One region of the Priestia aryabhattai genome, then DNA from elsewhere that is predicted to be linked to it. Evidence: riboswitches for the same ligand, from Rfam matches in the RefSeq annotation. Region 1 holds a riboswitch; the other holds the start of a gene.
What was found. Region 1 has a riboswitch for S-adenosylmethionine ahead of mtnK (S-methyl-5-thioribose kinase). Riboswitches for the same ligand answer to the same signal wherever they lie in the genome.
Positions count from the first base shown of each region.

Region 2: another riboswitch for S-adenosylmethionine. It lies ahead of M3225_RS01795 (hypothetical protein); the one in region 1 lies ahead of mtnK (S-methyl-5-thioribose kinase).

Region 1 is NZ_JAMBOQ010000003.1:496,142-500,569, forward strand. It holds gene mtnA (S-methyl-5-thioribose-1-phosphate isomerase) at 1-663, opposite strand, end outside; gene mtnK (S-methyl-5-thioribose kinase) at 699-1,871, opposite strand; SAM riboswitch class I at 2,007-2,157, opposite strand; gene M3225_RS15620 (carbon-nitrogen family hydrolase) at 2,249-3,031, opposite strand; gene M3225_RS15625 (pyridoxal phosphate-dependent aminotransferase) at 3,144-4,316, shown strand.
Region 2 is NZ_JAMBOQ010000001.1:342,970-347,397, reverse strand. It holds gene M3225_RS01815 (glycosyltransferase family 2 protein) at 1-719, shown strand, start outside; gene M3225_RS01810 (hypothetical protein) at 828-1,268, shown strand; gene M3225_RS01805 (GNAT family N-acetyltransferase) at 1,348-1,794, shown strand; gene M3225_RS01800 (hypothetical protein) at 1,807-2,103, opposite strand; SAM riboswitch class I at 2,224-2,325, shown strand; gene M3225_RS01795 (hypothetical protein) at 2,395-2,733, shown strand; gene M3225_RS01790 (DUF1540 domain-containing protein) at 2,833-2,991, shown strand; gene alaP (alanine permease AlaP) at 3,294-4,428, shown strand, end outside.

The DNA.
Region 1 (4,428 bases):
ATTATCCGTAATCAGCGTAACGTCCACTCCCGACTGCTGAAGTTCCCATGCTGTTAAACGAGAACCTTGAAGAACAGGTCTTGTTTCACAGGCGAATACTTCAAGTGGAATATCGCGCTGCTTAGACAAGTGAAAAGGTGCTAATGCTGTTCCATAATAAGCTGTAGCAATTGAACCAGCATTACATATTGTCATGATTTTATCTTTCTTTTTAAATAAAGAAAGAGCATGATCTCCAATTCGGTAGCACGTTTCTTCATCTTCTACTTGAATTTGAATGGCTTCATGAACAACTTTTGTTTTAGCTTCATTAACGGACGAAGCGGATTCAGCGCTTTTCGCTACGCGTTCTAGTGCCCAAAATAAATTGACGGCAGTAGGGCGTGAACTGGCTAAATACTGTTGATCACGAGCTAGCTTTTTGTTAAATTCATTGACTGAATCTGTGTCATAGCTAAGCGCAGAAAGAGCGAGACCAAAAGCCGCCGTAATGCCAATTGCAGGGGCTCCGCGTACTTTCAAGGTAGTGATAGCATCCCATACGTCTTTAATGGTTTGCAGCTTAATATACTCGACTTTGCCAGGCAGCTGCTGCTGATCTAATAAAGTAATATATGATTCATTCCATTCCACTGAGCGCGGAAGTGATAGTGTATTTGTCATGCTGATACCGATCCTTTCATTGTGTACATTATTCGTTATCGAAGTAAATTTTCAAATTCATTTGGTGAAACGTCTTGTTGGTGCAAAAGCAAATAGCGTCCAATTTTTAACGCAGTACGTTTAGCGTTAACTTTTCTTTCCTCTGAAGAAATTCCATCTAAGTCCGCCACGTGAGCTAAGCCAATCGTACGTCGAATGAGTTCACATCCTGCATATCCAACAGCATCTTGCCACGTTTGCATTAAAATTTCATGTAATAAGCGCTCATCTTTAGCGAAAGGTTCAGTGTTTTCAGAATGCCAAAGCACAGTAAAGGTATCTTTGTATACGTTCCATGTGTTAGTAATGTGTGCAAATAACGGTTCGCGATTTGTTTCTCGAGAAAGAGCATTTAAAAATAAATTCGCAACAAATTGCCCTAAATCGAATCCAAACGGACCATAAAAAGCAAACTCTGGATCAATCACTTTCGTTTCTTGACTGCTAGCAAAGATGCTGCCTGTATGTAAATCACCGTGGATTAGCGTTTGTGCATTTGTTAAAAATTTATATTTTAATTTTGCTGCTTGTAACTTTACATCTTCATCATTCCACAATTCTTCTACATCAGGACGCAGCGCTTTTTCAAATTCATTTGTATCGATATCAAAAAAAGGATCTGTAAAAACTAAATCTTCCGTAATATTGCATAAGTCCGGGTTGCTGTACTTGACAACTTCTTCTTTTTTATCCTGAGGCTTTAAGGAAAAATCAGACGTTTTGAACGCAATATGTCCTAGAAAAGAACCGATATGCTGTGAGAGCAGAGGATAACTTTCACCTTGAATAAGCCCGGCGCGAGAAATCGTTAAATGAGATAGGTCTTCCATGACCGTAACAGCAAGCGTTTCATCGTGGTAATAAACAGCTGGTACAAGTTCTGGCGTAAATGCACCGAATTGCTTGAGCGCATTGCTTTCAATTGTGGCACGGTTTAAGGATAGAGGCCAGCTTTCGCCTACAACTTTTGCATAGGGAAGTGCTTGTTTGACGATAATGGATTTATTCGTTTGATCATTTATGATGTGAAAGACGAGATTTAAGTTGCCGTCACCGATTTCACGGGCAGTTAGTGCTTCTGTGGCATCAAAAAGACCTAGCTTTTTCACAAGTTTGATTGCTGAAATTTCTGTTAAAGGCTGATACTTCTCTGTTTTTGTCGTTGACATCGGAATCCCCCCATAGTTTATTAAACTGATTTGTTTACTAAGTTAATAGGTTTAAGAATATATGGAGGCTTTTATAATTTTAGAAAATATAAAAGCCTCTTTCGTTGGAAAGAGGCTTGATTGTATTGTTCAAACCTCTTATCTGCCAGAAAGAATTACTTTCTGTTGGAATTAGCACCGTGCCTTTGTAAAACATGTTTTACGGGTGTGATCCACCTTATGATGGAATGACGGTCGGTTGCTGGGCTTCACAGGGCCAAATCCCTCAGCCAACTCTTGATAAGAGTACGATTACTTATTTAATTTTGATTTGTTTGAATATTTTATGATATCTGGTGAAAATCGTATCATGCAAAAAAACGGCTGTCAATACATAATTAATAAAATTCTGTGCGGCGATCTGTAAAGACAGGAATTTGTTTGCGAATTTCTTTTACAAGTTCCAGGTTGACCTCAGCACTTAAAAGCTCTTCGCTATCGCCAGCTTCAGCGATTATTTCTCCCCACGGATCGATAACTAAAGAATGGCCGGCAAATATATTATTAGGGTCTTGGCCTACACGATTACACGCGATTACATAGCATTGATTTTCGATTGCACGGCTAATGAGCAGCGCTTTCCAGTGGGCAAGCCTTGGAGCCGGCCACTGAGCGACAACAAATAAGACTTCTGCTCCGCTGCTAGTATGAACCCGAATCCATTCTGGAAAACGAATATCGTAACAAATAACTCCTGCGCACAAAGACTGTTCAAGTGTAAAAAGATTTTTTGCTGTTCCTGCTTCTAGATAGAGGTGCTCATCCATTAATTTAAATAAGTGCAGTTTACTGTATTGTGATACTTCACGACCTTTTCGGTCAAAAATATACATCGTATTCGTGACGCCTTGTTCTGTTTTTTTCGCGATCGAACCTGCAACAATGTTTACTTCGTTCGTTTTAGCAAACTGAGAGATTAATTGCTTGGCTTGCTGTCCTTCATCATCTGCAATTTCGTCTAGCCGCGTCAAGTCATAAGCTGTATCCCATAGCTCAGGAAGTACAAGGATGTCAGGGTTTTCTTTCAGGGCTTCTGTCATTTTTTGTTCGATATATTTTCGGTTTTTAGTTGGGTTTCCAAATGCAATATCAAGCTGCAAACACGTAATTTTTACACTCACTTTATCATCCATCCTTTTTGTAGTAGTTGAAAAAAATGACTTTACAAGTTGAGTATTACAATATATTATTTGTGACTAGAATTTCAAGAATTTTTTGAGAAGGTGTGCGATGATGAAACAATTTGAGCAATCGGAACTATTAAAAAGTTTACCAAAACAATTTTTTGCATCACTTGTAGGCAAGGTAGGAAAAGTAATGGCCCAGGGGCACGATGTTATTAACTTAGGGCAGGGCAACCCTGATCAGCCTACTCCTTCACATATTGTAGAAACACTTCAAAATGCAAGTGCTAATCCTATGCATCATAAATATTCTCCATTTCGCGGACACCATTTTTTAAAAGAGGCCGTTGCGACTTTTTATAAGCGAGAATACGGGGTTGATGTGGATCCTGAAAAAGAAGTAGCTATTTTGTTTGGCGGGAAAGCTGGACTTGTTGAAATTCCACAGTGCTTATTAAACCCTGGAGATACGGTGCTGGTCCCCGATCCGGGATATCCTGATTACTGGTCTGGAGTAGAGCTTGCAAAAGCCAACATGGAAGTGATGCCGCTCACGGCTGAAAATCATTTTCTACCGGTATACGAGGAGATAAGTGAAAGTGCTAAAGAACAGGCAAAGCTCATGTTTTTAAACTATCCGAATAATCCTACTGGTGCAGTGGCAACGGCAGAATTTTTTGAAGACACCGTGGCGTTTGCTGCCGAGCACGATATTTGTGTGGTACACGACTTTGCCTACGGAGCAATTGGATTTGATGGTAAAAAGCCAATCAGCTTTTTACAGACTCCTGGTGCAAAAGAGACGGGAATTGAAATTTATACTCTTTCTAAAACGTATAACATGGCGGGATGGCGAGTTGGATTTGCTGTAGGAAATGAAAGTGTAGTAGAAGCTATTAATCTTCTTCAAGATCATATGTATGTCAGTCTCTTTGGGGCGGTTCAAGAGGCAGCCGCCGCAGCTCTGTTGGAATCTCAACAATGCGTGAACGATTTAGTTAAGCGCTATGAATCTAGACGCAATATTTTTATCCAAGGGCTTCGAGAAATTGGTTGGGATGTTACATCTCCAGCGGGCTCCTTTTTTGCATGGCTAAAAGTTCCTGGAGGATATACTTCTGAACAGTTTTCAGATTTACTTCTTGAAAAAGCTCACGTTGTAGTGGCGCCTGGAGTAGGCTTTGGAACATATGGTGAAGGCTATGTGCGCGTAGGACTGCTGACGGATGAAGAGCGCATGAGAGAAGCTGTATCTCGAATAAAAAAATTAAATTTATTTTAAAAACGCATTGACAATCCTTTTTGAGTTGGCTTAATATGTAAGAAGTTAACGAGATTAATAACCGATAAATCCTAGCGGTATTTTTATTTAGTATATAATCTACAAATTCAAT
Region 2 (4,428 bases), on a different contig from region 1:
CAGCTTACAAACAATCTGACTGCGTCATTTCCATTGACGCAGATTTGCAAGATGATATCAACGTCATTCGTACTTTTGTGGAAAAATATTGGCTCGGGTATGAAGTCGTATATGGTGTTCGAGACAGCAGAGAAACCGATACATTTTTTAAACGAACCACGGCAGTAGGATTTTACCGTTTTATGAATAAGCTAGGAATTCAGCTCGTTCAAAATCACGCGGATTTTCGTCTCATGAGCAAACGTGCTCTTGGTGAACTCATGAAATACAAAGAAGGAAATGTCTTTTTACGAGGCCTTGTACCATTAGTAGGATTTCGCTCCACGGAAGTCACATATGACCGCAAAGAACGGACGGCGGGCGAATCAAAATATCCGCTAAAGAAAATGCTTGCTTTCGCATTTGACGGGATTACATCTTTTAGCGTAGCGCCTATACGATTATTAACGCTGCTTGGAGGAGCTTCTTTTCTCTTTAGTATTGCGTTTGGTATTTATGCGCTGATTCAAAAATATTTAGATCATACACAAATTGGCTGGACGTCTCTTATTTTATCGATTTGGCTTGTAGGCGGCCTGCAGCTAATGGGGATAGGGCTTGTCGGAGAATACATTGGCAAGATTTTCAACGAAGTGAAACAGCGTCCTAAATATGCGATTGAAAGAGATTTATATACGAAACACTCATTAGACAAACAAAAAGATTTGCTTATGCATTAACTAAGAAGCTTCTCCTGAATGGAGAGGCTTTTTGTGTTAAAACGTATATCATAATTTTTAGGGTAATAGGAGATGCTACTACTAAAATTTCTAAGGAGATCAAAATCTATGAAAAGACTAATTTATACAGTCAGCACTTTTTGTTTTGTTTGGCTTGCTTTTGCAACCATTCATGTTAGCGCTCTTTCTATTGAAAAGCTTCCAATGAAGAGAGCATCTGAACAATGGTCAGTTGAACTGACAAAAGCGAGTATGGCAGGAGATAATCAGCTAAAATGGAAAAATAACGTCTATCATACATATGGGTTAATCGTTGAAAACATTGGAAAAGATGTAGAGCGGGTACAGGTCCAAGCTTTTCGACACGAAGGAAAAAATAAGGCGAAATACAGCTTGTTTTCTCCTATTGAAAGGTCTAACTTAAGCAAAAGCGGTCAGCGTTTTCGCTATGCCAATTTTGCTGTTCCTGGAAAAGCTGCAAGTTTAGACATCGTGATTAACTGGACGGATGAACAAGGCAATCACCAAGAGCATTTTGAATTTAAATAAAAGTCTTCGCTTAGGCGAAGACTTTTTTGCAGGAATTCACCTGTGCATGTGGAAAAGCAAAACGAAAGGAGAGATCGTAATGATTGTGAAAGCTACTGAAGAAGAAATACAAGAAATTCGGACGAAATCTGCTGATGCACTGTTTGAAGGAACAATGAAGCAGTTTCATCCGCCAACTGAACGCGTAAATGAACTAATTGATAGCGCACTTGAAAAAGGATGTTATTATTTAGTCTCGAGACAAGAAAATAAACTCGCAGGCTGGGTTCTTGCCGGGCCATCTGCCGACTTCTTTTCAAAAGAAGAAATTGGCTTTATCTACGAATTATATATTTTATCCGAATACCGCGGGCAAGGTCTAGCCAAGCCGTTAATGCGAAAAGCGATCAATGAATTGTCTGCCAAAGGGTACCGTGAAATCAGACTAAGCGTCCATGCCGGGAATTTTGCACAGCATGTGTATCGTGAACTTGGATTTGTAGAAAAGCAAATATCAATGAGCCTGCAGGTGGTAAAACGTCCGTAATGTTGGTGAATGTCAGCGAGTCCATAAAACATAAGATGTTATACATGCGATGAGGTTTGGTAATGAAAGTAAAAGTAAATAAGTAGCCCAAACGGCGCCTTTATCTAGTACTTCAACAGCACCTCCACCTGTATTATTTGAGGAGGGGGGATCTTCAAGCGCATTCATAACCAAAGCCGCCGCTGCTAAAATAATCCCTCCGATGCTTCCAGTTGTTTTGACAATTGCAATATGGAAAGTAGATGAAAAGGCAATGCTGAGAAGCAACAGCAAGCTTCCCGAAAAAGCAGATAACATGTATCGTTTCATGTGCTCACCATCCTTTATGAAAGCATACCATATTTTACTTCTTTTTTCTTTTTATTGAAAAAGTATTGACGTAACCTATAAAACATATTAGAATAGTCAGAAATAATCCAAAACGAAATATTCTTATCTAGAGAGGTGGAGGGACTGGCCCTTTGAAGCCTCAGCAACCACAATTATTGAATGGTGCTAATTCCAGCATAGCCTAGCTCTGACAGATAAGAAGAGGAACCTTTTTCTATGATAAAATCCTCTTCTTACGAAGAAACATTTTGTATAGAAAAGGTGAGGACATTGAACAATAGACAAACGGCGTTAAGCATTGATGATTATTTAGACTTATACTTATTAGCAAAAGAAATAAAAGACGAAACGTGGCAGCATGAAATTTTAGCCGCGCTAAAAACGCAGCAAAATTGTTCATTTGAAGAAAAACAATCCGCACTAGTTCAAGAGATATGGGAAGATTTTAAACAGTTAAATGAAGATATTTCTTTTACGTATCGCTTAATTCAAGAAGAGCCAACTAACGAACGATTTCAGGCTAAATTAAGGCACTTGAGAGAACGACGGATCACGCTGAGTCGTGAGTTATATTTAGCTAAAAAACAGTATGTTAAACACACGCAATAAAAAGATCCGCTTGATAAACAAGCGGTTTTTTGCGTGAAAATGTTAGAAGTATTATATTTCGGGTAGTAAATAGATAAGACAAGCAAAGGAGGGATAACAGTGGCCCAAGGTGTATTATGTGAAGTGAATGAGTGTATGTATTGGAAATCCGGAAATAAATGCAGTGCAGAGTCCATTTACGTTGTGAGTCCTGAAAGTAGTCACCATGTTTCTGACACGGAAGAACCTGGCTGTAAAACTTTTGAACCGGCGAGATAAATGCTAGTTTTCATAAAATGAACGATGCGCTGACGGAGTTGAGTCGGCGTTTTTCTATTTTTTTAAAATGCTATTACTTAGGCGCAATAATAAATACATATTAAAAAAGCAGTGCGAACGCTTAATTGTGCGTTTAAACAAAATGATACGATATTTTTTTTGTTTTTCGACAAAAGAAAAGTGAGAGAAAGGTGATAGAATACAAATATACAGCCTGTCTTTTAGCACGAACTTATATGAAAGCGCTAACAAAAAGGTTGTGTTCATCTCGTTTTGACAGATTGGAAAAAGGGGAGACGTTTATGCAGGGGAAAACTCAGGAAAAAGAATTGAAACGCGGGTTAGAAGAAAGACATGTGACGCTGATGTCCTTAGGAGCAGCCATAGGGGTAGGACTGTTTCTTGGGTCTGCATCTGCTATTAAATTAGCAGGGCCGGGAATATTATTGGCGTACGGATTTAGCGGAATGATTATGTTTTTTATTATGAGAGCACTTGGAGAAATGGCGATTCAAAAACCTGTTGCAGGTTCATTTAGTAAGTACGCGCGTGACTATTTAGGGCCGCTCGCTGGTTATTTAACAGGATGGAATTACTGGTTTCTATGGGTTGTTACATGTATGGCTGAAATTACAGCCGTTGGTATTTATATGGGGTATTGGTATCCGGATGTACCAAACTGGATTTGGGCGTTATCAGCGCTTGTCATCATGACAACCGTTAACTTCTTAGCTGTTAAAGCATATGGTGAACTGGAATTTTGGTTTGCACTTATTAAAATTTTAGCGATTGTGTTAATGATTGCCGTTGGCGTATTGATGATTGTGTTTGGAATCGGTAACGGCGGCGTTGCGACCGGTATCAAAAATTTATGGGACAACGGAGGACTTTTCCCGAACGGATTCAAAGGTATTTTGCTGTCGTTGCAAATGGTAATGTTTGCGTATTTAGGAATTGAAATGATTGGCGTTACCGCGGGAGAAGTGAAAAATCCGGAAAAATCTCTAGCAAGAGCAATTGATTCTGTCTTTTGGCGTATTCTTATTTTCTACGTCGGTGCATTATTTGTCATTATGTCGATTTATCCGTGGCAAGAAATTGGTTCACAGGGAAGTCCGTTTGTATTAACATTTGAAAAAATCGGCATTCCATCGGCGGCTGGTATCATTAACTTTGTGGTGCTAACAGCAGCTCTTTCTTCTTGTAACAGCGGTATTTTCAGTACAGGCCGTATGCTGTTCAACTTAGCAGAACACGGCGAAGCGCCAAAAGGATACAGTCAGCTTACAAAAGGCGGCGTACCAGGAAAGGCTGTTTTAGCATCAGCGGGTGCGCTATTAGTCGGAGTAGCGTTAAACTATATTGTGCCTGCCAAAGTATTTACGTGGGTAACAAGCATTGCAACATTCGGTGCAATTTGGACGTGGGGAATTATTT